4 regions of the Mesorhizobium sp. DxT genome follow, and region 1 is predicted to be linked to each of the others. Evidence: predicted binding sites of a transcription regulator. Region 1 holds the regulator's gene; each other region holds the start of a gene.
The links. The regulator PhoB, encoded in region 1, activates phosphate uptake and scavenging genes when phosphate is short. The targets are predictions, from matches to a motif close to TGTCATNNANCTGTCAT.
Positions count from the first base shown of each region.

Region 2: a site for PhoB is predicted at 4,133-4,149, ahead of ACVJNE_RS06110 (NAD-glutamate dehydrogenase). Genes of this name have one in related genera too.
Region 3: a site for PhoB is predicted at 2,252-2,268, ahead of ACVJNE_RS05630 (DUF2794 domain-containing protein). Genes of this name have one in related genera too.
Region 4: a site for PhoB is predicted at 1,050-1,066, ahead of ACVJNE_RS01705 (DUF1868 domain-containing protein). Genes of this name have one in related genera too.

Region 1 is NZ_JBZFLJ010000002.1:212,139-219,521, forward strand. It holds gene xylF (D-xylose ABC transporter substrate-binding protein) at 1-774, opposite strand, end outside; gene ACVJNE_RS05120 (ROK family protein) at 963-2,195, shown strand; gene ACVJNE_RS05125 (CRTAC1 family protein) at 2,208-3,803, opposite strand; gene ACVJNE_RS05130 (vanadium-dependent haloperoxidase) at 3,800-5,110, opposite strand; gene phoB (phosphate regulon transcriptional regulator PhoB) at 5,211-5,900, opposite strand; gene phoU (phosphate signaling complex protein PhoU) at 5,919-6,626, opposite strand; gene pstB (phosphate ABC transporter ATP-binding protein PstB) at 6,656-7,383, opposite strand, start outside.
Region 2 is NZ_JBZFLJ010000002.1:419,695-427,077, reverse strand. It holds gene typA (translational GTPase TypA) at 1-679, shown strand, start outside; gene ACVJNE_RS06130 (DUF1062 domain-containing protein) at 1,101-1,775, shown strand; gene ACVJNE_RS06125 (LysE family translocator) at 1,828-2,439, shown strand; gene ACVJNE_RS06120 (LysE family translocator) at 2,471-3,085, shown strand; gene ACVJNE_RS06115 (peroxidase-related enzyme) at 3,564-4,130, opposite strand; gene ACVJNE_RS06110 (NAD-glutamate dehydrogenase) at 4,255-7,383, shown strand, end outside.
Region 3 is NZ_JBZFLJ010000002.1:317,853-325,235, forward strand. It holds gene ACVJNE_RS05615 (FecCD family ABC transporter permease) at 1-26, shown strand, start outside; gene ACVJNE_RS05620 (ABC transporter ATP-binding protein) at 23-796, shown strand; gene ACVJNE_RS05625 (DUF6925 family protein) at 726-1,847, shown strand; gene ACVJNE_RS05630 (DUF2794 domain-containing protein) at 1,852-2,238, opposite strand; gene ACVJNE_RS05635 (DUF1223 domain-containing protein) at 2,658-3,413, opposite strand; gene ACVJNE_RS05640 (ceramidase domain-containing protein) at 3,564-4,265, shown strand; gene ACVJNE_RS05645 (cupin domain-containing protein) at 4,345-4,824, shown strand; gene acnA (aconitate hydratase AcnA) at 4,825-7,383, opposite strand, start outside.
Region 4 is NZ_JBZFLJ010000001.1:359,871-367,253, forward strand. It holds gene ACVJNE_RS01700 (anthranilate synthase) at 1-823, opposite strand, end outside; gene ACVJNE_RS01705 (DUF1868 domain-containing protein) at 1,114-1,827, shown strand; gene ACVJNE_RS01710 (phosphatase PAP2 family protein) at 1,802-2,515, opposite strand; gene ACVJNE_RS01715 (DUF2254 domain-containing protein) at 2,512-3,765, opposite strand; gene ACVJNE_RS01720 (formate--tetrahydrofolate ligase) at 3,889-5,568, opposite strand; gene ACVJNE_RS01725 (DUF2333 family protein) at 5,837-6,961, opposite strand; gene ACVJNE_RS01730 (DUF6638 family protein) at 6,971-7,383, opposite strand, start outside.

The DNA.
Region 1 (7,383 bases):
GGTGCCGAGCGCAACGCGGTTCAGCGCGGCATGGTCGCCATCCTGGCCGGAAACAGGAACCGAACCGGCAAGACCCTGTGCTTCGAGAGCGGCTACGACGCCGCCGGCCGTGCCGTCGTTGGACGCAACGACCGCGTCGACCTCGTTGTTGTTCTGGGTCAGGATCTGCTCCATGTTGCGCTGCGCGTTGGCAGGCAGCCAGCCGTCGGTATAGGCCTCACCGACATTCTTGATCGCGCCGCTGTCGATCGCTTCCTTGAGCACTTCCATCTGTCCGGAGAACAGGAAGTCGGCGTTCGGATCGGCCGAGGAGCCCTTGATGAAGGCATAGTTGCCCTCCGGCTTCACCTCGAACACGGCGCGTGCCTGCATGCGGCCCACTTCCTTGTTGTCGAAGGTCAGGTAGAAGGCGTCGGCATTTTCGATCAGGCGGTCATAGCCCACGACCGGGATGCCTTCCGCGACCGCGTTTTCTACGGCCGGGCCGATTGCGCTGGCATCCTGCGCCAGGATGATGAGGGCGTTGGCGCCCTGCGAGATCAGCGCCTCGACGTCGGTAAGCTGCTTGGCCGCGGACGACTGCGCATCGGCCGAGATGTAGGTGTTGCCGGCGCCTTCGATCGCTGCCTTCATCGCGGCTTCGTCGGTCTTCCAGCGCTCTTCCTGAAAGTTCGACCACGACACGCCGATGATCTTGCCTTCGGCATGAGCCGCGGCGGAAAGCGTGAGCGACATGGCGACGCCCGCCAGCATGGCGGTTGCAAATCTCTTCATGATGTTCCTCCCTGCGCCCCGTTGGAGCGCTTGATGACACTTGCTCTACAACAGATGCGAAGCTCTTTTTTTCGAGCCCCGAAAAAAATAATGACTCAGCGGAAGCCCTGTGTCAATATCTTCCGCGCGGTGCTGGCAAAGCTGCCGGAAGGCGGCTAGACCGGCGGCGCACCAGGGAGGATGGGAACATGACGGTCGGCGTACGCCACGACGATCTTCGGCGCCGCAATCGCGCAATGGTGATTGCCGCCGTGCGGCGTGCGGGACAGCCATCGCGGACCGAGATCGCCGCCGTCACCGGGCTCAGCAATTCCACCATATCGACGATCTCCGCCGACCTGATCGAGGAAAGCATTCTGGCGCAGGCCAAGAATGGAGAAACGGCAGCGCTGAAGCGCGGCCGTCCGCAGGTCGCGCTCGGCCTCAACCCACGCGCGGCCACCGTCGTCGCCATCGCCCTCTCGCTCAACTCGCTCTCCGCTTCCTTGATCGACTACTCGGGCAAGGCGATCATACACGATATTTCGCGCCCCGCGACGCTGACGATGACGGCCAGCGGCCTCGTCGAAGCCGTCACCGCCGCCGTTGGCAGGCTGCTGGCGCGCATGGAACCCGACCACGGCCCGGTGCTGCGCATGACGCTTGCGATCCAGGGCATCACCGATTCCGAGGCGCGCAAGCTGATGTGGTCGCCGATCACGCCGCATAGCGACATTCAATTCGCCGATGCGCTGGAAACCGCCTTCGGCATTCCGGTCACCGTGGAAAACGACTGCAACATGATCGCCGTGGCCTTGCGCGGCCGTGCGCCCGACCGCTACCGCGACAACTTCTTCACCATCCTCCTGTCGAACGGCATCGGCATGGGGCTGGTGCTGCGCGGCGAGCTCTTTACCGGCTCGCACTCCTCGGGCGGCGAGTTCGGCCACATGATCCATGTGCCAGACGGCGCGCAGTGCCGCTGCGGCCGGCGCGGCTGCATAGAGGCGTATGCTGGCAACTACGCCATCTTCAGGCATGCGCGCGGCGAAAGCGAATACGCCCAGCCTGCTGCCGACATCGACGACGCGACAATGCTGGCGCTGGCGGCTGCCGCACGCGATCACGACGGCCGCGAACGCGAAGCCTTCCGCAAGGCTGGCGAGGCGATCGGCTTCGGCCTCGGCAGCCTCTTTGCCCTGTTCGATCCGGCGCCGGTGGCGATCGTCGGGCTTGGATCCTCGGCCTTCGACGTGATCGAGCCGGCGCTGCGCGACGCGATCTCGAAAACGGCCGGCGGCCAGCACAATGCCGCGATCTCGTTCGATCTCGAACCCGACGAGACGCCACTGATACGTGACGGCTGCGCGCGCCAGGCATTGACCTTCGTCGACCAGGATATTTTCGCGCCAGGTACCGCCACCGACAAGGCCGTCGCCTGAACCAGGTGGCGGCTAACCCGGCGTCCAGGCGGTAGGCGCAGCACCGCGGCGCAGCACGTAGAAACCATCCGCATCGAAATCCTGCCATGCGCCGGCCTCGCCATCTGGCCAGATGACGCGGATTTCGCCCTTCGCCTCGTCCCCTAGCCCGAAATGATGCCAGCCGCCCTGGCCGCTGGCATGCCCACCGCCTGACGAAACCTCGCGCCGCAACACCGTGTCGCCGCAGCGAATCTCGATCCATGCGCCGAGAGCGTCGCGGTTGGGCGCATCCTGCTCCAGCCGGACCTGCACCCAGCGCCCGGTCTCGCCACCCGCATTGCGCCAGGTCTGAGCGGTGTGCCATCGGTTGACGACCACCAGATCGAGAAGCCCGTCGAGGTTGAAATCGGCCAACGCCGCGCCACGCCCAATCTTCGTGCTGGCAACGCCGGCGCGGTCGCCGGCTTCCTCGAACGTGCCGTCGGGCCGCTGCAGCAGGAGGTTGTTCGGGTCCTCTTCGGCAAAATCAGGCATCTTCGCGACATTGCCTTTCGCGACGAAGAGGTCCGCAAGGCCGTCATTGTTGACGTCCTCGAACTGCGCGTGCCACGCCGTGCTCGGCCGCAGATTGTCACCGATATAGGGGCGGTGGGCCGTCACGCCCTTGGCGAAGGCGGTGTCGGCATAAGTGGGCCGCGGTGACCGACCTTCGCCACTGGCAAGCGTCTGCAGCTTGTTGTCAGCCATGCTGGTGAGGAAATATTCAGGGTAGCCGTCGGCATCGAGATCGTAGGACGCGATACCCATGCCCCAGATGCGCAACCGCTCCCAGCCTTCCTCCGCCGTATAGAGCGATGGCGTGGCGCCCTGCTCGATGCGCCAGAGCTGTTCCTGGCCGCCCTTGTAATATTCGCGATCGTTGGAGACGCGCAGCGACGGTGTGCCCGACCGGTTCCAGTCCGTGAAGAGCATGGAAAGCGCGCAGTAGCTAGGCTTCAGCGCAAACGGCGTGTCGAACCGATCCGCGCCGGCGGCGGGACGGTGCAGCCAGTTGTCCGTGCAGGAGCCCCACGGAAAGCCTTCTTCCTTGCGATCGATGTAATTGCCGACCGCCAATGTCGGCCACGAAGCCCCGCGTTCCCAGGTCGCGGCGAAAGCGGTCGACCAAGCCTCGCCGCCGTCGAAGCCCCAGGTCTCGTTTGCACGCTCGAAACGACATCCGCCAAGCCCGCGCATCAATACGTTTTCACCGACACGCAAGACTGCGAGGTCGGTGATGCCGTCGCTGTCAATGTCGATCGGATAGGCGCCCGTCACGCCTTCAAGTTCGAGGCCGGCCTCGAAGCGCTCGAAACGCAGCGTTCCGCCCACGTCGCTGACATTGCGATAGAAATGGGCCGGCGCGGCGCCGCCGGCGACATAGAGATCGGCAAAACCGTCTCCGCTGCAATCGAATGCCGCGACACCGCCGCCGACCATGAATTCCCAGTTACCTTCGTAAACCGCGTCGACACCGACAGTCGCCGTCTCCTCGATGAAGCTCGGCACGGGCGGCCCGTCCGCGGCAAACACGGGTACGCAAATGCCGACCGAAAGAAAGAGCACTGAAACGACGTGGCGCATCATTCCGCTCCCCGCGTCACCAGCCCGTTGGTGTAGGCGCCGATACAGTAGCCCTGCTCAAGCCCGTTTTCGATGGCGGCTCGATAATGAATGCCGCCATAGAGCCGCGAGATCGCTGCCTCCTCGGCCGCCTCTCGGAAGCTTTCGAAATGCCGGGGCGGCAGTCCGTCGTCCACATGGGTTTCGTCTTCGAAGGCAAACGTCGCGCCGAACAGATCCTCCAGCACGATGGCCGCAGCGCCCGATTGTGTGCTGTGGCCGCTGGGATACTCGGGGAACGGCGGCGTGATGAGGTCGGGCTGCCACTTCGCGTCGATGTGCCGCCGGATATACGTCACCGGTCGCACGAGATCGTAGCGGTATTTGGCTTCCCAGCATCCGATGAAGGAATCGGCGAGAACGATGCCGAGCCGCGCGAGCACGTCGACGGTGCGCTCGGCATCCGCACCTTCCGCTTCGAGCAGTTGCAGCGCAATCGAAATCCAGTGGCCGGGCGGTGTCGGCGACAGCATCGGATCATCCGACCAGAACCGGGCGATCTCCCGCTGCTCCGGCGTCAGCCCCTTGGCCGCTTCGTAGACTTCCACGGCCTCGTTATGGAACGCGCTGCCTTGCTCCTCGCTGTAATCAGGCGGTGGCGGGACGCCGCATGTGGCGCCGTCGGGCATGGCGAACGTGCGGTTGGTGCCCCAGTTAGGCAGCAAAGGCGCCTGCTGCTGAGCGATGAGGCTGGTGGGAACCCAATGTTGTGGCCCCTTCGTCAGAACATAGTCGTGCGGAAAGCCCATGTTCTCCACGACAGCCCCACCATCGTCGGCGGACCATTCGATCACATGGCCGGCAATCACGCGCCCATACGCAAGGCTCCGCGCAAGAACGTCCGCGTCGGCGCCCTCCGAGACCAGAGCGTCGAGACGCTTCCCGATGGCATCCATCGCCCGCTGGCCCGTCGGCCCAGTATTGCTGAAGAAGTGACGCGTTGCGTTCGTGAGAGCGCTTTGCAACACGACCGCCTCGTCGTAGACGCCCTCAGACCGTGGAGGAAAGGCTTCGAGCCCGTTGAGCTGGCCCGCAAACGAGCGCGTCGACGGCCGCCCGCCGGCAAGCCCTTCCTGCGCGGCAACGCCCAGATATGCCAGGGACCGGCTGGCGACGGGCGGCGAATAGGTCGGCGTATGGCGCACCAGCTCGAGCGTGAGCCGGTACCAGGTCCGTGCAACCTCTACGGCCCTCTCGTCGAATTGCGCGCGGGCTGGGCCAACAAGACCCAGAACGGCCGCAACCAGCACGACATGGACAAGAAAACGCATCGCCGCTTACGGGCCCGGCCCGCTCCTCCCTCAGTCCGGTCAGGAAAGCATGGCGCACCTGCCGCCTGCAAGCGGAACCGGAGCGCAGGAGTATCGGCTGCTATGCCTCGCGGATCGCGTAGCCCGCGCCGCGTATGGTGCGGATCACGTCGGGCAGACGGCCATTGTTGACCGCCTTGCGCAACCGGCCGACATGTACGTCAACGGTGCGCTCGTCGATGTAGATCGTCTCGCCCCAGACATTGTCGAGCAATTGCCCGCGCGAGAAGACGCGGCCGGGATGCTGCATCATGAATTCGAGCAGACGGAACTCCGTCGGGCCGAGCCTGATTTCGGACTTGCCGCGATGCACGCGATGCGTCTCGCGGTCGAGCACGATGTCTCCGACCTTCAGCACCGATGAAAGCACCTCGGGCTTGGCGCGGCGCAGCAGCGCGCGGACCCGGGCGATGAATTCCGGCGTTGAGAACGGCTTGACCAGATAGTCGTCGGAACCGGTCGACAGGCCGCGCACCCGGTCCGTTTCCTCGCCGCGCGCGGTCAGCATGATGATCGGCAGGCGCTCGGTCTCCGGGCGCATCCGCAGCCGCCGGCACAGCTCGATGCCGGAAATGCCGGGCACCATCCAGTCGAGCACCAGCAGGTCGGGTGTGCTTTCCCGCAGCCTGATCTCCGCTTCATCGCCGCGGCCGATCACCTCGACCTGATAACCTTCGGCTTCCAGGTTGTATTTGAGAAGCACCCCCAACGGCTCCTCGTCCTCCACCACCATGATCTTGGGTGCAATCATCTATAGGTCTCTCTGCGGTCACTCGCTGTCCACTGTCACCGACGTCTCATCCAGCTTCGGCCTGTTCAGCGGCAATTGCTGGCCGGTCACGATATAATACGCGTTTTCCGCGATGTTGGTCACATGGTCGCCGATGCGTTCCAGGTTCTTGGCGCAGAACAGCAGATGCGTACAGGCGGTGATGTTGCGCGGGTCTTCCATCATGTAGGTGAGCAGCTCGCGGAAGACGGCCGTGTATTGCACGTCGATCTTCTCGTCGTCCTCGCGCAGGCTCACGAGGTTTTTTGAATCGCGCGCCTCGTAGGCCGAGATCACCGCGCCGACCTGATCCATCACCATCTGGGCCATCGTGTCGATGGAATGGGAAAGCCCGCGCGGCGCCGAGCCTTCGCCCACCGCGTTGACGCGCTTGGCGATGTTCTTGGCCAGATCGCCGATGCGTTCCAGGTCGGCCGCCATGCGGATCGCGCCGACGACCGATCGCAGATCCTGCGCCATCGGCTGGCGTTTGGCGATCAGCGTGATGGCGCGATCGTCCAATTCGCGCTGGCGCGCGTCCATCAACACGTCGTCCGAAATCACCCGCTGCGCCAGCGCGGTGTCGTTCTGCAACAGCGACCGGGTCGCGGCAGCGACCATCGCGCCGGCGAGATCGCCCATGTCGCGGATCAACTGGTCGATATGGCCGAGATCGTCGTCGAACGACGTGACCGTGTGCTCACCCATGTTTGCCTCCTCGGGCTCTTCCGGGACCGTCAGCCGAAGCGGCCGGTGATGTAGTCCTGCGTCCGCTTCTCGGCGGGGCTGGTGAATATCTGGTCGGTCGGGCCTTCTTCGACGAGATTGCCGAGATGGAAGAAGGCGGTCCGCTGGGAGACACGCGCGGCCTGCTGCATCGAATGCGTGACGATGACGATCGTGTAATTCTCGCGCAATTCGTCGATCAGTTCCTCGATCTTCGCCGTCGCGATCGGGTCGAGGGCCGAACAGGGCTCGTCCATCAGGATCACCTCGGGCGAGACAGCGATGGCGCGCGCGATGCACAGGCGCTGCTGCTGGCCGCCTGACAGGCCGGTGCCGGCCTCGTGGAGACGGTCCTTAACCTCATCCCAGAGACTCGCCTTCTGCAGGCTCGATTCGACGATGCCATCCATGTCGGTCTTGCTCGACACCAGCCCGTGAATGCGGGGGCCGTAAGCAACGTTCTCATAGATTGATTTCGGGAACGGGTTGGGCTTCTGGAACACCATGCCGACACGCGCCCGCAATTCGACGACGTCGATCTTTGGGTCGTAGATATCGTCACCGTCAAGGGTGATCTGCCCCTCGATCCGAGCAATGTCGATGGTATCGTTCATGCGGTTGAGGCAGCGGAGGAAAGTCGACTTGCCGCAGCCCGACGGACCAATCAGCGCCGTAACCTGCTTTTCGCCGACATCGAGGTTGACGTCGAAGAGCGCCTGCTTCTCGCCATAAAACACCT
Region 2 (7,383 bases), 210 kb from region 1:
CCCCCGCGTGGTCATGCAGAAGGACGAGGACGGCAACCTGCTCGAGCCGATCGAGGAAGTGGTCGTCGACGTCGACGAGGAACATGCCGGCGTCGTCGTTCAGAAGATGTCGGAACGCAAGGCCGAGATGGTCGAGCTGCGTCCTTCCGGCGGCAACCGCCAGCGCCTCGTCTTCCACGCGCCGACGCGCGGCCTCATCGGCTACCAGTCGGAGCTGCTCACCGACACGCGCGGCACGGCGGTGATGAACCGGCTGTTCCATGCCTATCAGCCCTACAAGGGCGAGCTGCCCGGCCGCGTCAACGGCGTGCTGATCTCCAACGACCAGGGCGAGGCCGTCGCCTATGCGCTGTTCAACCTGGAGGATCGCGGCCCGATGGTGGTCGACCCCGGCGTGAAGGTCTATCAGGGCATGATCATCGGCATTCACAGCCGCGACAACGACCTTGAGGTCAACGTGTTGAAGGGCAAGAAGCTGACCAACATCCGCGCCGCCGGCAAGGACGAGGCGGTGAAGCTGACACCGCCGATCCGCATGACGCTGGAGCGTGCGCTGTCGTGGATCCAGGATGACGAGCTGGTCGAGGTGACGCCGAAGTCGATCCGGCTGCGCAAGCTCTATCTCGACCCCAACGAGCGCAAGCGCTTCGAGAAGCAGCGGACGGCGGGCGCGGCTTAGAGTTTTCGCTCACGGGCCGCGCCGCCGCCTCGCGGCTGGCCCTCCGCGGGGGCGCGCCATCAGGCGCGACGCCCGGTCGGGCTTGCAGCCTTCGGCTGATCCCGTCTGCTGTTTGGCAGCTCGCCGTGCGGGCCGACTTGCCGTCCGTGCGATCCTGGCCTATTGAAGTCGCCTCCGAAACAATGCGGACGCCCTGAGCTTTGCCACAGTAACGACCGGTCTCATCGTCAGTCCCCAACGGGCGCGCAACAGCGCCCGCGAGATCGTCTTCGTTCGTGAGGGGCGGCGGTTCGAGACCGGTATGGCATCGCCTGCCTCCGGACACGCCGTCCCGAACATATCCTAGCGCCGCCGCACCGAGCCTCTTACGAGGCGTCTCGCCCCGCATGCTCCGCCGGACCCTTTTCAAGGGCAAGCGTTTATGCCGGGCACCCTGTGCATCAACTGGACCATCACCTCGACCGTATCCGTCCCACCCATGCCGATCCTGACCTGCGCACGCTGCGACACGCGGCGGGCATTCGCCAGCAGCGGCCGGTTTCGGCTCAACGCCAATGGGAAGCGTCTCGACGCCTGGCTGATCTATCGCTGCACCTTCTGCGACCAGACCTGGAACCGACCGGTGTTCGAGCGCCGGGTCCGAAACGCGGTCGATCCGGCGTTGCTCGACGCATTGCAGCGCAACGATCCAAGGCTTGCGTCGAAAACCGCTCTCGACACGACCGGCATCAAGCGCTGGGACCCCGGAGGCGATCACATCGGCCTATCGGTCGCCAAGGCGGTCGCTTCAGCCTGCAAGGTAGATGCCGCACTTCTGCAAATCACCGTACGCATGCCGTCGCCGGTGCCGGGTATACGGTGCGACAAGTTGCTGGCGCTTGGGCTCGGCGTTTCGCGAAGCGCTGTCAACAAACTGGCGCTGACTGGATGGCTGGCGTTCGAGCCGGCGGCGGCGACTGCTCTGACCAGACCGGTGCGCGACGGGCAGCGGGTATGGCTCAAGCTCGACGGGCTGAGCGATGCGGCGTTACTTCGAGCCGCCGCATCCGGACAGGCTGACACTCCCATGTCAGCAGCGTCTGCACCGGTCGATTGACAGCGTCCGGCTTCCGGCGATGATGCGGGCTTTGCATCGGGAGGCCCGCATCATGGACCTGGCATTTCTGATTACGGCCCTGATCGTCGTCGCATCGCCGGGCACCGGCGTTCTCTATACGCTGGCGGTGGCCCTCGGTCGCGGCGGGGCCGCGTCGGTGTCCGCAGCCTTCGGCTGCACGCTGGGTATCATACCGCATATGGTGGCGGCGATCCTCGGTCTTGCGGCGCTGATGCATACCAGCGCGGTGCTGTTCCAGATCGTCAAGTTCGCCGGTGTTGCCTACCTTCTGTGGATGGCCTGGAACACGCTGAAGGAGCGCGGCCTGCTCGATGCCCAGCCGGAACGGTCCCGGCTGTCGCATTTCGCGATTGCCCGGCGCGGCGTGCTGATCAACATCCTCAACCCGAAGCTTTCGATCTTCTTCCTCGCCTTCCTGCCGCAATTCGTGCCAGCCGACGCCGCAGCGCCGACGGCGACGATGGTCTGGCTCGCCCTGATATTCATGGCGATGACCTTCGCGGTCTTCGTCATTTACGGCCAGATGGCCGCACTGGTGCGCGGCCGCGTGCTGTCGAGCCCGGTCGTCATGGCGTGGCTGCGGCGGAGCTTCGCTACAGCCTTCGCCCTGCTCGGCCTGCGGCTGGCGCTGTCGACACGGTAACCTCAGGCTCTTGGCCCAGGAGGGTTGAACAATGGAACTGACCTCGCTCATCGTCTTTGCCGGCGCCCTGCTGGTTGCAGCCGGCTCGCCCGGCCCGTCGATCGCCGCGCTGGTGGCGCGTGTGATCTCCAAGGGGTTTCGCGATGTCTTTCCGTTTCTGGCCGCCATGTGGATCGGCGAGGCGATCTGGCTGTCGATGGCCGTCTTCGGCCTCGCCTTCGTGGCGCAGACCTTTCACTTCGCCTTTGTCGTGTTGAAATGGGCGGGGGTGGCCTATCTCTGCTGGCTCGCGTGGAAGATGTGGACGGCACCGGTGACGATCCGCGAAGGCGAAATGCCGCGCGCCGAGTCGCCGTGGCGGCTGTTCATGGCCGGCATGGCCGTCACGCTCGGCAATCCCAAGATCATGATGTTCTACATGGCATTGCTGCCGACCATTATCGATCTGGGCCAGGTCACTTTGGTCGGCTGGACCGAGCTGACGGCGACGATGGCTCTCGTGCTGATCGCCATAGATCTCGTCTGGGTCGCGGCAGCCGTGCAGGCGCGTCGTCTGCTGCGCAGCCCACGCGCCATGCGCGCCGCCAACCGGGTCTCGGCGACAACCATGGCCGGGGCCGCCGCCGCGATCGCCGCGCGGTCGTGATGTTCCTTATCGGCGTCCAATGGAGCCAGAAAGTTCAGACCGACTCCAAGAGATTCATACTGTCTGACGTACCAACTTTCCAACCGGCGAAGCAGCCCAGTACTCCGCACGCGGTGCACCGGGTCCCGACGTAGAGCCACCGAATGCCGCCCCGGTCGGGATAGATTGAAAACCCGACACCCACATTGGTGGACTCCGACCCACATTCAATGCATTTCAGACGCTCCGGCTCGGCGTCGCTCCAGTATTCGCCGCTGTCACATATGAAATGCTCGGATGCACAACTCCTACACGTTCGCCGCGCGACACTCTCATTGTCGTCCGCGTCCAAGAGAAACGCTAACGATCCGCAGTTGCATTGAGCAAGCCGGAGTTCGTGGACCTCATACCCTTTGGGGGCATAGGCTGCCAGGAAGCCTGCGATATCGCTCGGCTCGCTGCCGACCCACCAGGTGCCTGACGTATCTATGCTCATCGTCTACCGTGCCATGGCGTGGTATTCGGCGTTGGGGCGCATGTCAATGGCGGCCGCGACCCGGTTGGACATGTTGAAGAAGGCGGCTGTCGAGGCGATGTCCCAGATGTCGCGGTCGGAAAAGCCGGCATCGCGCAGGGCCTGCCGATCGGCTTCCTCGATCGTGTCGGGCCGCTCGGTCAGCTTTACGGCGAAATCGAGCATGGCCTTCTGTTTTGCCGTCAGATCGGCGGCGCGATAGTTCATCACCATCATCTCGCCGAGCGCCGGGTCGCCGGAGAGCTGGCGCACCGCCGCGCCGTGGGCGGTGAGGCAGTAGTAGCAATGGTTCACCGACGAGACGGCGACCGCGATCATCTCGCGTTCGAGCTTGGAGAGACCCGAATCGCCGAGCATCAGGTCGTTGTACATGTCGGTGAAGGCGCGCAGCTTCTTTTCGTTGAACGCATAGGCCAGAAGCACGTTGGGCACGAGGCCAAGTTTCTCCTCGCATTTGGCGAAATAGGCCTTCGTTGCATCGGAAAGCTCGCCCTCCTGCGCCAGATCCAGCGCCGTCACCTTTTCGCCCATCGCTTCATCTCCCTTTCATCGCTTGTCTGCATATTCGCCGCGCGCCGGTGGTCAACCCGGCTCGTCAAACCGTTTTTGTCTGCTACGATACCGACAAAAGTATTATTTGGGAGAGGGAATCGCCATGGTTGCGGGCACCAGGAAGCCGACCGCCACAAAGTCGAAAACGGCTGAAGTGGAGAAGCTTGCGGCCTTCCTCAAGGCAAGGGCCCCGGCCGAAGACCTTTCCGATTACGATCCCGGCGTCTTCGAACATGCGGCCGGGCTGGCTTACGCGGCACTGAAGCGGCACAAGCGCGGCGAAAGCGTTATCTCCATCGACGAGGACCCGGCGCTCCTGCGGCACGGCCGCCCGGTTTCCGCGATCACCATCGTCAACGACAACATGCCGTTCCTGTTCGATTCGATCACCGGCGAGATCGCAGAGAGCGCCGGCGAGGCGTCGCTGGTGCTGCACCCGGTCATTCTGGTTAAGCACGACAAGAACGGCGTCGCCGATCTGGTGGGCGACGGGTCGGCCGGCAAATCGGACCCGCAGGCTGACCGCGTCAGCCTCATCCATGTGCATGTCGCGCGCATGGGCAAGGAAGCGGCTGATGCACTCAAGGGCCGGCTGGGGCATATCCTCTCGCAGGTGAGAGCCTCCGTCACCGACTGGAAACCGATGCTCGCCCGGCTCGACCAGGCGATCCACGATTTCCGCTACGTGCCGGTGCCGCTCGACAAGGACGAGGTGACCGAAAGCATCGCGTTCCTGGAATGGCTGCGAGACGACAATTTCACCTTCCTGGGCATGCGCGAGTTCAAATATGTCGGGGGCGAGAAGAGCGGTTCGCTCGAGCGCACCAAGAAGGTCGGCCTCGGCATTCTTGCCGACCCCGACGTGCGGGTGCTGCGTCGCGGCGCGGAGCCGGTGACGACAACGCCCGAGATCCGCGCATTCCTGCACGGGCCGGAGCCGCTGCTGGTCACCAAGGCCAATGCCAAGTCGGTCGTCCACCGGCGTATCTATCTCGACTATATCGGGGTCAAGACCTTCGACGCGAAGGGCAAGCTGACCGGCGAACTGCGGATCGTCGGCCTGTTCACCTCGACGGCCTACACGCGCTCGGTGATGAAGATCCCCTATCTGCGCTCGAAGGCCAACGCCGTCATCGCGCGGTCGGGGTTCGATCCGGGCGACCACTCCGGCAAGGCGCTCATCAACGTGCTGGAATCCTATCCGCGCGACGAGCTGTTCCAGATCAGCGTTCCGATTTTGCGCAAGCATGCCGAGGCGATCCTGGCGCTGGGCGAGCGGCCGCGCGTGCGGGCACTTTTCCGCGTCGACCAGTTCGACCGTTTCGTCTCCGTCATCGTCTTCGTGCCGCGCGACCGCTACGATTCCAACGTGCGCGAGCGAATCGGCGATTTCCTCAAGACGATCTTTGACGGACGTTTGTCGGCTTATTATCCGGCCTTTCCGGAAGGCAGTCTCGCCCGCGTCCACTTCATCATCGGCCGCTCGGGGGACAAGACCCCCAAGGTCGAGACCGCGGCGCTCGAGGCGGGTCTGCGCGCCATCGTGCGCACCTGGGACGACGCTCTGCGCGAGGCTGCCGCCGATGCCGGTGTGGCGCCCGCGATGGTGGCCATCGCCAACCGCCTGCCGCAGAGCTATCGCAACTCGTTCCCGGCAGACATTGCGCTGCGCGACGCGGGCCGGATCGCGAATGTCGGCCCTGAGAACCCCATTGCGATCGATTTTTACCGGCTTGGAGACCACACAGCTTCCGATGCCGGACTGAAAATCTATCATCACGGCACGCCGGTGGCGCTGTCCAAGCGCGTGCCGCTTCTCGAAAACATGGGCTTCCGCGTCATCAGCGAGCGCACATTCGAGATCGAGGCCGAGGAGGGCGCGGCGCCCACCTTCGTGCACGACATGGAGCTGGTCAACGGCTTCGGCCAGCCGATCGACCTGTCCGACGGCGGCGCATTGCTGGAAGAAGTGTTCCTTTCCGTCTGGCGCGGGGAAACCGACAACGACGCCTATGCCGCGCTGGTGCAGACGGCGGGCATGGGCGCCCATCAGATACAGCTCCTGCGCGCCTACGGGCGCTATCTCCAGCAGGCCGGTATTCCCCAGAGCCAGGATTTTATCGCTGCCGTGCTCAACCGATACCCCGACGTAGCGCGGGCCCTCTTCCAGCTATTCGAGGCGCGGTTCGACCCGGCCATGCAGAAGGAGGGCGACGTCACGGCCCTTCACATCAAGGCGGCGATCAAGGACGCGCTTGACGCAGTCCCGAACCTCGACGACGACACGATCCTGCGCCGCTACCAGAACCTCATCGAATCCTCGTTGCGCACCAACTATTTCTCGGTCAAATCCGAAGGGCCGCGCTCGCTCGCGATCAAGCTCGATTCGCGGTCCGTTTCCGGTTTGCCGGAACCGCGTCCATGGCGCGAGATCTTCGTCTACGGCTCAGAGGTCGAGGGTGTGCATCTGCGCTTCGGCGCGGTGGCGCGCGGCGGCCTGCGCTGGTCGGACCGTGCGCAGGACTACCGCACCGAGGTGCTGGGTCTCGTCAAGGCGCAGCAGGTCAAGAATGCCGTGATCGTGCCGGTGGGCGCCAAGGGCGGCTTCTACCCGCGCCTGCTACCGACAGGCGGCAGCCGCGCCGAGATATTCGAGGCCGGCAAGAAGGCCTACATCAACTTCATCTCGACTATGCTGTCGATCACCGACAATCTCCACGGCGACAAGGTCGTGCCGCCGAAGGGCGTGATCCGCCGCGACGGTGACGACCCCTATTTCGTGGTCGCGGCCGACAAGGGTACGGCGACGTTCTCTGACACCGCAAACGCGATCAGCCAGTCGCATGATTTCTGGCTCGACGACGCCTTCGCATCGGGCGGGTCGGCCGGATACGACCACAAGAAGATGGGCATCACAGCGCGTGGCGCGTGGGAGGCGGTGAAGCGGCATTTCCGCGAGATGAACCGCGACATCCAGACCGAGCCCTTCACCGTGGTCGGCGTCGGCGACATGTCAGGCGACGTGTTCGGCAACGGCATGCTGCTGTCGCCCTGCATCCGGCTTATCGCCGCGTTCGACCATCGCGACATCTTCATCGATCCGAACCCCGACGAGGCGAAATCCTTCGCCGAGCGCAAGCGGCTATTCGAGAACCCGCAGCTCAACTGGCAGGACTACAACCGCGAGGCCATGTCGGAAGGCGGCATGGTGATCCCGCGCTCGGCCAAGTCG
Region 3 (7,383 bases), 110 kb from region 1:
GGCGCACCCGGAGGCGGATGCTGTGACGCTGCTGGCCCTTTCCAGTCTTTCGGCCGAACTCGGCGGCAAGACCGTGCTGCGCGACGTGGCACTAACGGTCAAGGAAGGCGAATTTGTCGGCCTTATCGGGCCCAACGGAGCCGGGAAGTCGACGCTGCTGCGCACCATCTTGCGCCTGACGCCGTCCGAAGGCGACATCGAGCTTGGCGGCACGCCGGCTGCCGGAATGGGTGCTTCGGAGCGCGCCAGGCTCGTCTCCTACCTGCCGCAGGAGCGCGAGATCGCCTGGCCGGTGACCGTCGAGCGTCTTGTCGGCCTCGGCCGCGCGCCCCATCTGCCGCCTTTCGCCCGTCCCGGCGCGGCGGATGAAGCGGCGGTACGTGAGGCTATGCGGCGCATGGATGTCGAAGACTTCGCAACCCGCCGCGCCACCGAGCTTTCCGGTGGCGAAAAGGCGCGCGTGCTGATCGCCCGCGCGCTGGCGCAGGAGGCGCCCTTGATGCTGGCCGACGAGCCGACAGCCGGGCTCGATCCCGCGCACCAGATCACGCTCATGCGCGTGTTTGCCGGGCTCGCCAAGGAGGGACGAAGCGTCATCGCCTGCCTGCACGATCTTGGCCTCGCCGCCCGCTGGTGTTCCAGGCTGGTGCTGCTGGCCAATGGGTCGATCGTCGCCGATGGCCCGCCGCAGGACGTTCTCACCGCCGCGCGTCTGCGCGACGTATATGGCATCCAGGCCTATCTGGGCGAAGACGGCGGCGGCCTCGTCGTCCACCCGCTCGATCTGGCCGAATGACGAGGCGAAGACCATGACGCAACTGCAGCAACTCCTTGCCGAACACCTCCGTGATTGGCGCTCCGGCTGGAGCATGGGCACGTTCGGCGCGATCGCCGAGTTCCATCACGACGAAGGGGAAAAGCCGCAGGTAGACGATACAGCCAACCTCGCCAGAGCTACATCGAGAGGCGGTGTCCGCGTTGAAGCCGGTCGTGTCAACGATATCGTGCCAGTTGCATACGAAACCCTGAGCCCGCGCGCCCATCGCTGGACGCAGGCGGTCGCATTGTGTTTGCCGGAAGACGCGGCACGCCGCACCGCCCGCACCGTTCTCACCGAGCTAGGGCCTGACACCGAAGCTGTGCGGCCGCAGGACCGCGATGGCGTGCTGTTCGACATGGGGCTTTCGCTGCCGCAATGCGATTTCTGCATCAGGACTGCCGATCCGGCGCTGCTCGAAACCTTGCGGCAGGCCGAAGGGCGCTCGCTGTTCGAACCCGGCAATCCGGCGATGCCGGCCATCCTCGCGGCCCATCCGCACCGCGTGGCGATCACCAATATCGGTCGCGTCGAGGTTTATCAGAAGATCGGCGGGCCGGACACGGGCGGCGTGTCGCCGCCCGGACCCCACACCCACCTTCTGCCGAAGCTGCTCGCCACCGGTCGCACGCACTCGGCAAACACGCCGATACCGAAAGGGTTGCTGCCACTCGGCTCGCTTCATCCCGGCAATCCCGTGATCGGCGCGATGGGCGAAGACCGCCCGTTCGACGCTGCGTTGCATGAAGCCTTCCAGCAGATGCTAGTCCGTTTCGGATCGCCGGAAGCCTTCGCCGAAAAGACACGGGTGCTGGAAGCGGTTTCACGTGCCGACGAACCGACTAGCTATGGTCTGCCGCGTACGCGCATCGGCCGCGTGGCGATGCGGCTGGCGCTACGCCAGCAGGCCCATGTCGCTGCACATGCTGCGGATGCCGCTGCGCATACCGAGATCAAGCGCTGGATTGCTGCGATCGAGCCGGCGGGCGCCAACGAGGCCGACACCGACGACGACGCGCCCGGTCATTAGGCGCTCAGGTGCCCACCAGCTTCAGCGGCTTGTCGAATACGGCAAGCACCCGGCCGAGTTCATGTCCTCGCTTGAGGATCATACCGCTCGCCGCAACCACCGAAAAGGCGCCCTGTCGTCGCGCCAGCGCCGGCGTCTTGACGATCTGGTAGAGCGGCACTTCGCTGGTGCGCCGAAAGACCGAGAACACTGCACGGTCCCGCAGATGGTCGATGGCGTAGTCGCGCCATTCGCCTGCCGCGACCATGGTGCCGTAGATTTTCAGGATCTGATCGAGCTCTCGCCGATGAAAGGTTACCGGAAGCTCATCCCGCTCGCGCCGCCTTTCGTGGAGCGGGATCAATATTGCGGAATCGTCCTTACCCTCCGCTCCGGTGCCGTGATCGGTCATGCAGTGGCCTTTCGTGACAGTTCGACGACAAGACGAAGGTCGCGCTTCCAGACCGGAAATGCAAGCCCCGTTGCCCGGCGCGGGTCACGTCAGGGTTCGATACGAAGTCGAAAAAGTTCCGTCACATTGCATCACAAAGTGCCACGGTGTGTCGTGATTGGTGATGGCTCGCCTTATTCTCGCCGCATTTTATCCAAGCTGACGCCCCATTGTGTGGCGACCATCCACTCGTTGCCTGAGACGGTTCGGTCCGGCAAGGCCCTGTAACCCCAAGCCCCCCGCCCACGGGGCAAGGTCGGATCGAACCAACTCCGGGTGAACGCCCGGACGTCGAGGGTACGACGATCCCAAAGCAAGCAATCACCGGCGCTGGTCCCAGTGCCGGTTTTTGTTTTTACGGGAACCGTCTGGCGGTGTCCTCACCAGTTTGGGGGACGGGTAACGATCGCGGCGCCCAGGATCGGGCCGGGTAGTCCACCCGACACCATCTCCTGCACGAGCACGGCGCAACCGCCGGCGCCCTTCTTGGCGACCTCGCTCATCGGCAGTTCGAACCGCGCCTTCTGGCCGTGCCACATGCCTGCCGAGTGAAAGCCCGACACGGCGTTCAGATAAGTGAAGTTGCGGCCGCGATTTTCGCCGCGGGTGATTTCCACCTCGCTCGCCGCATTGAAATAGACCAGCACGACATGTGCTTCGTCGACCGAACGCGGCAATTCGCCGGTCTCGATGATGACTGAATCGCCGCTGTAGGAGACCTTGACGTCAACGACCATGCCTTCCGCGGTACCCGCCATGCGCTCTATGGCCGCCTCGACCTTGCCGCGCTTGGCGCCATTCATCTGCTGGCGGCCGTTGACGACCGCCTGGGGCGTGTAGACTGAGCGGTTCCCGAAGGCGCGGTTGTATTCCTGCTGGCGCGCGGTGTTGTCGGCGCTGGCGAGCGTGTCGCGCCAGCCGAGATAGTCCCAGTAGTCGACGTGGTAGGCCAGAGCCACCACGTCACCGGCCAGCGCAAGGCGACTTAGCGTCTCGTCCGCTGGCGGACACGAATTGCAGCCCTGGCTTGTAAAGAGCTCCACGACAGCCTTCGGCCGCTTGACATTTTCCTGGGCGAGCGCGCCATAGGGCAATGCAAGCAGGAGCACGGCCGTCGCCAGCCTGAGAAGGTTCACGCCCAATGGTTGTTTCCGAATTTCCCTGTCGGGTCCCCGACCGGACCCTTCTTGATGGCTGCGCAGATTAGGCATCGCAGCCCTCAACGGAAAGTCACGTTGCGGTGAAATTTTTGTACCAATCTTCAATGCTGTGCTTCGGAGCCGCGAATGTTTGACGATCTGCAGACCCGTTTCGACCTCTATTGCGAACGTACCGGGCCGGAATTCTGGTCAGAGCCCGTCAACGCACTGACCAATCTTGCTTTCGTGATGGCCGGGCTGTGGGGCCTTTACGCAACGCGGCGGCGCGGGAGAGACGCCTTCTCGGAATTGCTTTGCTGGTGGGTAGTGGCGATCGGCGTCGGCTCCTTCCTGTTCCACACCTTTGCCACCCGGCTCACCATGTGGGCCGACATTCTGCCGATAGCCGGCTTCACGCTTGCCTATACGCTGTTCAACCTGCGCCGATTCATGGGCCTGTCCTGGCTGTCGTCACTGGTGGCGTTCGTGGCGTTCTATGCCGTAGCCGGCGTTCTCACGGCACTCGTGCCCGACTGGCTGCGCGACGCCTCCAACGGTTCGACCGGCTACCTGCCACCGTTCCTGGCGCTGTTCGTGTTTGGTCTACTGGTTCTGCGAAGCGGGCACCCCGCCGGCTGGTACAACCTGGCAGCGGCCGGCATCTTCGTGGGCTCCGTCAGCTTCCGCGCGCTCGACCCGCATGTGTGCGAAACGATGCCGCTCGGCACGCACTTCCTGTGGCACACGCTCAACGGGCTGCTGCTGGGCGTACTGCTGGCAGCCGTCGCACGATATGGCGCGGTTACCAATGCGAGGCTCGCACGACCACCTGTTCAATCGGCCGGATGAACCTGCCGACCCCTTTGCGGTAAGCGTCGCCTTCCCGCAACTGTGGTATGATCGGGGATGACACGGCGAGGTCCTTCCCATGTCCAGCTTCACAAGCGCAGTCGTATCTTTACCGGGACGTGAGCGCGTCGGGCGCACACCCTTCGGCGCGCGTATGATCGTGCACGCTACCGCTGCCGAGACCGACGGCGCCTTCGGCATGTGGGAGACGTTCACGCCACCCGGAAAAGGCCCCGCACCGCACACACATACGCGCGAGACCGAGGTCTTTCGTGTGATCCGCGGCCTCTATCGCTTCCGTTGCGGTGACGACGAGTTCGACGCGCCACCCGGCTCGGTTGTGGTGCTGCCGCCGCATGTGCGTCATGGTTGGGTGAATATCAGTGACGAGGAAGGCCAGATGTTCGCCACCGTGACGCCGGGCGGCCTGGAGCAGCTGTTCCTGGAGATCGAGGCCCGTAGGACCATCACGCAGGAGGAAATTGCGGCGATGGAAACGCGCCTCGGCATCATCAACGATGAAACCGAGGCGCTTGGCGTTTCGTTTCCCGGCTGGTGACTACGCGGCGAGATCGCGCAGAACGTACTGCAGGATGCCGCCGTTCTTGAAGTAGTCCAGCTCATCGAGCGTATCGATGCGGCAAAGGATCGGAACGTCCTTCACCGTGCCGTCGGCGTAAGTCACCTTGGCCACCATCTTCTGGCGCGGCTTGATGGTCTCGAGCCCGTCAATGGTGACGGTCTCGTCGCCCTTCAGGCCCAGCGACGCCCAGCTCGTGCCCTCGTCCAGCGTGAACGGCACGACGCCCATGCCGACCAGGTTGGAACGGTGGATGCGCTCGAACGACTGCGCGATCACGGCGCGAACGCCGAGCAGGTTGGTGCCCTTGGCAGCCCAGTCGCGCGACGAGCCGTTGCCGTATTCGACGCCCGCGAAGATCACCAGCGGCACGCCCTCGGCCTTGTACTGCATGGCCGCATCGTAGATCGACATCTCCTCCTTGGAGGGATAGTGGATCGTGAAGCCGCCTTCCTTGCCGTTTTCGCCGAGCATGTGGTTGCGGATTCGGATATTGGCGAAGGTGCCTCGCATCATCACCTCATGGTTGCCGCGACGCGTGCCGTACTGGTTGAAGTCGGCAACGCCGACCCCATGGTCGGTGAGATACTTGCCAGCCGGCGACGCAGCCTTGATCGAACCGGCCGGGGAGATGTGGTCGGTGGTGATCTTGTCGCCGAAGAGGCCCAGAATGCGAGCGCCCTTGACCGGAGCCGTCGCGTCCGCCTTCTGGCCCATGCCCACGAAGTAGGGCGGGTTCTGCACGTAGGTCGACTGGTCGTCCCATGCATAGGTCTCGCCGGACGGGGCCTGCACCTTCTGCCAGTTCTCGTCGCCCTTGAACACGTCGGCATATTTCGTCGCGAAGATTTCGCGCGTGACGTATTTCTCGATGAACTCCTGGATTTCCTGCGTGGTCGGCCAGATGTCCTTGAGATAGACCGGCTGGCCGTCGGCGCCCTCGCCGAGCGGCTCGGTGGTCAGGTCCTTGGTCACCGTGCCGGCAAGCGCGTGTGCGACCACCAGCGGCGGCGAGGCGAGATAGTTCGCCTGCACGTCGGGCGAGACGCGGCCTTCGAAGTTGCGGTTGCCCGAGAGCACGGCCGCGCCGATCAGGCCTTTGTCGTTGATGGTCTTGGAGATCGGCGCCGGCAGCGGGCCGGAATTGCCGATACAGGTCGTGCAGCCGAAGCCGACGAGATTGAAGCCGATCTGGTCGAGCTCCTTCTGGAGGCCGGACTTTTCGAGATATTCGGCCACCACCTGCGAGCCGGGCGCGAGCGACGTCTTGACCCACGGCTTCTGCTTGAGGCCGACGCGGTTGGCGTTGCGCGCAAGCAGGCCCGCGCCGATCAGCACGGACGGGTTCGACGTGTTGGTGCACGAGGTGATCGCCGCGATCACCACGTCGCCGTGGCCGAGGTCGAAATCCTCGCCCTCAACGGTATAACGCTTGGATACGTCGACGGTCTTCTTGTATTCGGTTTCGAGCGACTTGGCGAAGCCGGAAGCGATGTCTTCCAGCGCAATGCGCCCTTCCGGCCGCTTGGGGCCGGCCATCGACGGCACCACGGCGCCCAGGTCGAGCTCCAGCGTGTCGGTGAAGACTGGATCGGCAATGCCGTCCTCGCGCCACATGCCCTGAGCCTTGGAGTAGGCCTCGACCAGCGCGATGCGATCCTCGTCGCGGCCCGAGGTCGTCAGGTAGCGCAGCGTTTCGTTATCGACCGGGAAGAAGCCGCAGGTCGCGCCATATTCCGGCGCCATGTTGCCGATCGTCGCGCGGTCGGCCAGCGTCATCGAGGACAGGCCCGGGCCGAAGAACTCTACGAACTTGCCGACGACGCCCTTCTTGCGCAGCATCTGCGTGACGGTCAGCACGAGGTCGGTCGCGGTCACGCCTTCCTTCAGCTTGCCGGTGAGGCGGAAGCCGATCACTTCCGGCAGCAGCATGGAAACCGGCTGGCCAAGCATGGCCGCTTCGGCTTCGATACCGCCCACGCCCCAGCCAAGAACGCCGAGGCCGTTGATCATGGTGGTGTGGCTGTCGGTGCCGACGCAGGTGTCAGGGTAGGCGACCGTCTCGCCGTCCTCGTCCTTGGTCCAGACGACCTGGCCGAGATATTCGAGATTAACCTGATGGCAGATGCCCGTGCCGGGCGGCACGACGCGGAAGTTGCGGAACGCCTGCTGGCCCCACTTCAGGAACTTGTAGCGCTCCTCGTTGCGCTGGTATTCGAGCTCGACGTTGCGGGCGAACGCCAGCGGCGTGCCGAACTCGTCGACGATGACCGAGTGGTCGATGACGAGATCGACCGGAACGAGCGGGTTGATCTTCTGCGGATCGCCGCCCAGCGAGGCCATGGCGTCGCGCATCGCGGCAAGGTCGACGACGGCCGGAACGCCGGTGAAGTCCTGCATCAGCACGCGCGCCGGCCGGTAGGCGATCTCGACGCCGGCCGTGCCCTTGTCGGTGAGCCACGCGGCAACCGCCGAGATGCTCTCCTTGGTGACCGAGCGGCCATCCTCGTTGCGCAGCAGGTTCTCAAGCAGGACCTT
Region 4 (7,383 bases), on a different contig from region 1:
CGAAGAACATCTGCCCCGGCACCACCTCGAAGAGGTCGCCGCGCCGGAAGCTCTCCTTGGCCGTTTCCACCAGCTTCGCATATTCGCCAGGCTCATGGTCGCCGCGCGGCGGGATGCGGCTGCTCGGCCGGAAAGGCTCCTGTTCGTTGTCGCGTGGCAGACCTGCGGTCGAAAACCCCACGCCGGAATAGTCATAGCGGTCGTGCCAGGCTTTCGCCTGGTGGTGATCGACCACAAGAATCTCGTCGGGCAGGTAAAGCACGACGTCGCGCTGGTCGCCGGGACGTTCGAGCTTCTGTTCGACATGGTCGAACTGAAAGGCGATGTCGTAGCCAAAGGCGCCGTAGAGACCGAGATTGCCATCCTCCGGCGAGCGGAAGAGATCGACCAGCGCCCGCAGAACGGTGAACACCGTCGGTGCCTTGCTTCGCTCCTCCTCGGCAAAGACACGGCCGGGCTCGGTCACCTGCAAAGTCATGAGACGCGACGAGACCTCGCCCATCGTCACGGCGGAGAGCGTCTCCACCGCGCGGCGAATTGCCGGCAGCAGCACCTCGCCGCGCGCGTTCAGCGCTTCGATGCGCATCGCACGGCCTTTGGCGCTGATGACGACCGGCGGGTCGATCATCGCCGTATCCCAGCGCGTATAGCGGCCCGGATACTCGTAATTCGAGGAGAATACGCAGCCGCGCCGCGAATCGAGCGCGTCGATATAGGTTTCGATCGCCCCCTCATAAGGTGTGTCGTGGCGTTGCCGCGTCACCGTCACGCCTCCGGCGGTGATGAACCGTTCGGCGCCGTCTTCAAGCAGTTCGACTGTCATTCCCTGTCTCCATCCGTTTCCGCCTGGCGGACCCGGGACGACTGAAAACAAAATGGCCGCCCGGAAATCCGTTGCGGCCATCACATTTCACGCGCACGCGTTCGCCCGGCCGCTTGTCAGCAGGCCCACCACCACAGGGTCTTGATCGAACGAACCGTCATGGCGAAATCCTTAGCGGCGAACGCCCGCCTGCGCAACCTGATTTCCGCGCCCTCGCACAACCCGCTGTCACCCTCATGTCACGCGTGTCGCTTACGCGGACGGTCCGCGCCGCAGGAAAGGAACGTGCCTTGGCATACGCGACGAACGACGAATTCGGCCCCAACTTCATCTCGACCGGGAAAGACACGCCACCGCGCCACCTAGGCACCCGTTACGACAGCGCCGGCAACTTTCTCTACGAGCCGGGCAACACCTTCGTCTCGCACGTCGTCGACGGTTCGCAGAGCCAGAAAGCACTGGTAGAGGTTCGCGAGCGCCTGCGTGCCCTGCCCCATGCCGACCACTTCACATTCACGCCGGTATCGAGCCTGCACAAGACGCTTTTCCAGGGGGTGATCGAAGGCCGCCGCGGGCGCGAATACTGGCCGGCGGCGCTGCCTGCCGATGCCGCAATTCCCGAAACGACAAGATGGATCGACGAGCGCCTCGACGGCTTCTCGGTCAAGGCACCATTTCGCATCAAGGCGGACATGGTCACGCCGCTCGGTGTCGTCGTCTCAGGCCTGACCGATGCCGACGAAAAGGTCATGCGCGAGGCGCGCGACGCGCTTGCGGAGCGCCTCGGCTATCGCCACCCGGACCACGACGACTACACCTTCCACATCACGCTCGCCTATCAGCTCGACTGGCTGCCGCTGGAGGCCGAAGCGATCTATCTGCCGGCACTTGCCGAGATGAAGACGCTGCTCGACGTCTTGCCTGAAGGCATCGAGCTCGACGTGCCCGCCTTCTGCGTGTTCGACGATATGGAGGAGTTCAGGCCGCTTCGCGAGATCGGTTGAACGCCCGCAGACCGCTGACCACCAGCCAGGTCAAGCTCGCCCAGGCCGCGCCCAGCGCCCAGCCGGCGGCAACGTCGCTCGGCCAGTGGACGCCGAGATAGACGCGGCTGAAGCCCACCATGATGGTCAGGAGCACGGCCACACAGATGACGTAGATGCGCGCCGCAAGACTGTCGACGAGACGGACGATCAGCGTGGCAAGCGTGAGATAGACCAGCGCGCTCATCGTCGCATGGCCGCTCGGGAAGCTCGCCGTATGCGTCTGCACGAGATGATCGACGATATCGGGCCGCGGCCGGTCGTAGAGCATCTTGAGAAGCTGGCTCAGCGCGGTTCCCGAAACGATCGACAGAAAGACGAACAGCGCCGGCCCATAGCGGCCGACGACCATCAGGAACCCCAGCACCGACGCCACCAGAACAACCAGTACCGGATAGCCGCCCAGCGCCGTAATCTCGGTGATCGTCTCCACCAGCCAGCCGGGCCCGAGCGGCCTCGCACTGTCTGTTGGGTCGCGAAACATCAGCAGCAGCGCACTGTCGATCCGCGCGATCTCGTTTTCGCTCACCTCGTCGGCGATCGCGAGGAATACGTAGACGCCGCTTGTCACCACCGCGACCAGAAGCACCGGTACGGTCGCGAAACGCATTTCGCGCATGCCGCGCACAAGTTGGAAAAGTCTGTTCATGCACCCACCATCGCAGCCGCCGCCCTGGCGCGGCCGATATCGTTCGGGAAATCCATGGCCAGGGCCGCGCGCTCCAGCGCCTGCTCGGACTGGCGCCGCGCATTCTCGACAAAACGCTGGTCGCCCGTGCGCGCAAGTGCTGCGAGCGCCTTCTGCAACCGGACCTGCACCTCCACCACACCGGCGCCATCCCGCGCGATTGGCACGAAGATGTCGTCGAACAGTTCGGCTATGTCGAGATCCGGCACCCAGACCTCCGGAAACAGCGGCTCGATCTCATCGTCTTCTCCCGCCCATATCGCCAGCACACGCACCGCTCGACCGATTACGTCGATCGCCGTACCCGGATCGTTGATGCCCGGCGACAGTGCACGCGACGCAATCTCCGCCAGAACGCAAAGGCCGAAGCGCGGATCCTGGTCGAAGCTGCGCTCGTCGGCGATGGTCACAGCATCGAGGATCGCGTCGAAATCGGTGGCCGTATCGAAGCCGCTGCACCATGCGATTGGCCGGCCGGGGTCGATGAACGTGCCCGGCAGGCTTGCAAGATACACCCGCCCGCCGGCTGCTTTGGCAGCTCTCGATATGGCCGCCGTATCCACATGCTGGATATAGCCGATGCGATCGCTATAGACGGGATGCGCGCCGTCATCGACGACGTCGCGGCCGGGCTCCAGTCGCCTGCCGCCGAGATAGGGCGTACTGCGCCGCGCGCGCATGGCCTTTGCCGTCGCCTCTTCCACCACATCCGTGGTCTCGCCCACACGACCGAGCCGCAGCAGGTAGTCGATCCAGCGCAGCAGCGTGATGACGATCAGCATCACGACCGCCAGCGTCATGAAGAACAGAACTACCCGGCCGCGCTCGCCATAAGCGCCCATCGACAGGGTGATGATCGCGACGAGGCTGTAGAGGAACGAGCCGACGAATGCCGCCAGCACGTTCTGAGTTGTCTTATCCTCGATTAGCAGCTTGGTCGCGCGCGGCGTGACATTGCTGGTGGCGGCCGAATATGCGGCAACCATGGTCGACAACGAGAATGTAGTCACGGCCAGCATACTCGAGGCAATGATCTCGAGGATGCGGTCGACCGAGTTTGCGCCGAGCTTGTCGGCAAGCCCGGTTGGAATGAAAGGCGAGATCAGCAGCGAGACGAGGGCGGCGAAGATGGCCAGCAGCGAGATCACCGAAGCGCGAAACCACAGGCGCCTTGTCAGCAGGCTGAACAGCCATTTCCACTTCGATACCATGGGCCCGCCTCTCCGGATGGAAGCCAGATATGGCGGCTCGGCAGCCCCATGGCAAGCCGCCGCGCCGGGGCTGCGGCAAGGCGGCTCAGGTCGATGCGGCTGCGCTTCCGCGCGCCGGGCGCCTCAGAACAGCCCTTCGATCTGCCCTTTGTCGTTGAGGAAGATACGCTCCGACGAGGGCGACTTCGGCAGGCCGGGCATGGTCATGATCTCACCGCAGATCGCCACGACGAAGCCCGCGCCAGCGGAAAGCCGCACCTCGCGCACCGGTACGACATGATCCGTCGGTGCGCCGCGCAGGTTGGGATCGGTGGAGAACGAATATTGCGTCTTCGCCATGCAGACCGGCAGGTTGCCGTAGCCTTGCGCCTCCCACTGATGGAGTTGGTCGCGCACCGACTTGTCGGCGATGGCCTCCGAGCCGCGGTAGATGCGCTTCACGATGGTGTCGATCTTGTCGAACAGCTTCATCTCGTCCGGATAGAGCGGGGCAAACTGGGACTTGCCGGATTCGGCGAGCTCAACCACCTTGTGCGCCAGTTCCTCGATGCCTGCCGCCCCCTGCGCCCAGTGCTTGCACAGAACCGCCTCGGCGCCCTGCGCGGCCACATAGGCCTTCACCGCCTCGATTTCGGCATCCGTGTCGGACACGAAATGGTTGATCGCCACGATGGCCGGGACGCCGAACTGTTTGACGTTCTCGATGTGGCGGCCGAGATTGGCGCAACCCTTCTTCACGGCATCGACATTTTCGGCACCGAGATCGTCCTTCTTGATCCCGCCGTTCATCTTAAGCGCGCGCACCGTCGCCACGATCACGGCAGCCGCCGGCTTGAGGCCGGCCTTGCGGCACTTGATGTCGAAGAACTTTTCGGCGCCAAGGTCGGCGCCGAAGCCGGCCTCTGTGACCACATAGTCGGCGATCTTCAGCGCCGTCGTAGTGGCGACCACCGAGTTGCAGCCATGCGCGATATTGGCGAACGGGCCGCCATGCACGAAGGCAGGATTGTTCTCGAGCGTCTGCACCAGATTGGGCTGCACGGCATCCTTCAGCAGCACGGCCATGGCGCCGTCGGCCTTCAGGTCGCGTGCGAAGACCGGGCTCTTGTCGCGACGATAGGCAACGATGATGTCGCCGATGCGCTTCTGGAGGTCCGCCAGGTCCGTAGCCAGGCACAGGATCGCCATGACCTCAGAGGCAACCGTGATGTCGAAACCGGCCTCGCGCGGAAAACCGTTGGCGACCCCGCCGAGCGAGCAGATGATCTGCCGAAGGGCGCGGTCGTTCATGTCCATGACACGCCGCCAGGCGACACGTCGCACGTCGATGCCCTGCTCGTTGCCCCAATAGATGTGGTTGTCGATCAGAGCCGAGAGTAGATTGTGCGCGGTGGTGATTGCATGGAAGTCGCCTGTGAAGTGGAGGTTCATGTCCTCCATCGGCACCACCTGGGCATATCCACCGCCGGCAGCACCCCCCTTCATGCCGAAATTTGGTCCGAGCGACGCCTCGCGGATGCAGACCATCGCCTTCTTGCCGATGCGGTTCAGCCCGTCGCCCAGGCCCACGGTGGTGGTGGTCTTGCCCTCACCCGCCGGCGTCGGATTGATCGCCGTGACGAGGATCAGCTTGCCGTCCTTGTTGCCCTGAACCTGCTTGATGTATTCGGCGGAGACCTTTGCCTTGTCGTGGCCGTAAGGCAGCAGATGCTCGGCTGGAATGCCCAGCCCCGCGCCCACGTCCATGATCGGCTTCTTCTTGGCTGCGCGTGCGATCTCGATGTCGGACTTGAACTCGGCCATGCGATCTCCCCCTGGGACGGCTCGTTTGCGACGCGGCACACACGCCGCTGTTGGGCGCATAGAAGCCCGAGCGGGTCAATTCGCGCCGTCTCAAAACAGCCGCGCAATGCGCGAAATGCGACAGGGTCTGGATAGGGCAGTATGGGGATTAGGGTAATGCGGCGGTAGGGATTATCGAGGGACGCGCAGCGTGACCGTGGCCCGAACGAACTCCTTCCACTGTTTCACCTACTGCCATACTGCCCCATTCTCCTATCGCCTCAATCCGCTAGCGATCCAGCACCTGCCGTACCTCGACGAGATTGGACCGTACCCGCAGTACGTAGAAGCCCATGGTCGCCAGGTGCGTCGGCATGATCCAGCCCGCCTCGTTGCCGTTGGAGATGATGAACGGCCGGATGTTCAGCGCGGCGCGGAGCTGCTGTTCCGTCTGTTGCCACAGGGGGCCGATGGCACGCTGGCGAATGACGTCCTCGAAATCGGCACCGGCTGCATGCAGGATGCCGTAATAGCCATAGAGCTGCCCGTAGGCGAACCAGAACCGGTCGTCCGCCCGCGTATCGAACCAGCCGTAATTATAGGCTTCGGAACGCTCGCGCAGGATCGCCGAGGTCGACCCGATGTCGTTGGCGATGCGGTCGATGAACTGGATCAGGTTGTCGGCGCGCGCATCGAACACGGCGTTGCAGGCCTCGAGCCTGTCGTTGAACGTATTCAGATCGCGGATCGCCGAACGGTAGAAGCTGGGCGTCGGCGTTTTCGGGCCAAACGGATTGAGGCCGAAATACCAGGTGTATTCGTCGAACTGCAGGTTGCCGCGGGCATCCTGCAGATTCTGATCGATCTGCGACGTACCGCGGATGCGGCCGAGCGTGTCGACCAACTCGATCGAGGTGCGGCGGATCGCCTGATTCACCCCGCGCTGGAACGACGCCTTGTTGTCGAGCCATGGCGTATGGTCCCAGTCCATGCCGAACAGGCCCAGCTTGTAGAGGATCATCGACGAGATCCAGGCATTCTCGTTGACGTTGAACTCGACGAGGTCGGCCGTCACGTCGGCGATCGCCGAGCGGCCGCAGGTGCGCGTGGTGTCGCCCCCATCGGCGGCCGAAACCTGCTCGCCCGCCGACAGGTTGCGGCTGGCAAGGTTATAGGCCTGGACATAGTCGGGATCGAAGCCCGTCCAGCGCTGCGTATTCCAGAAGAAATAGCCATAGAGGCCGATCAGCACGAGAAGACCGATGCCGATGGGGCCTTTGATGAGCCAGCCGCGCCGCGCATACCAGCGGCTGGCGGCGACAAAGGGCCAGCAGATCCACGCGATCACCAGGCCGACGCCACGGCCGATCGCTTGAAAGACGCGAGTGAAGAAATTGACGATCGGATCGAACATGGTTCCCCCTCAGTCGTGGAGCCCGTAAAGCCGCGCGCGGAAACCCGCCTTGTCTTTCAGATACGTATCTTTCAGCGTCTCGACAACATGGCGCCGCCAGACCTCGTCGAAACCTTCGTAGTCTCGATAGAAGCCCTGCTTGTTGAACACGTAGCGCGACACGAAGTCGAACGGCACGAAATCCGAAATCAACCGGCTCGTGAGCCAGGCGTCGGGATGGTCGGGCTTTGCCCTCACGACCAGGAAACGGCGTTCGGGCCGCACGTCGGCCATCTTCATCTGACCAAGCTGAGCAAGCTCACGCTTTGCCGCGTTGAGGAAGGGGAAAGTACCCTCCCGGTTGATCAGGTCCGCATGTCCGTGGATCCAGCTCTGCAGCCAAACGCGGTCGACGCTCGACAATTCCCGCTTGGGGTCTGACT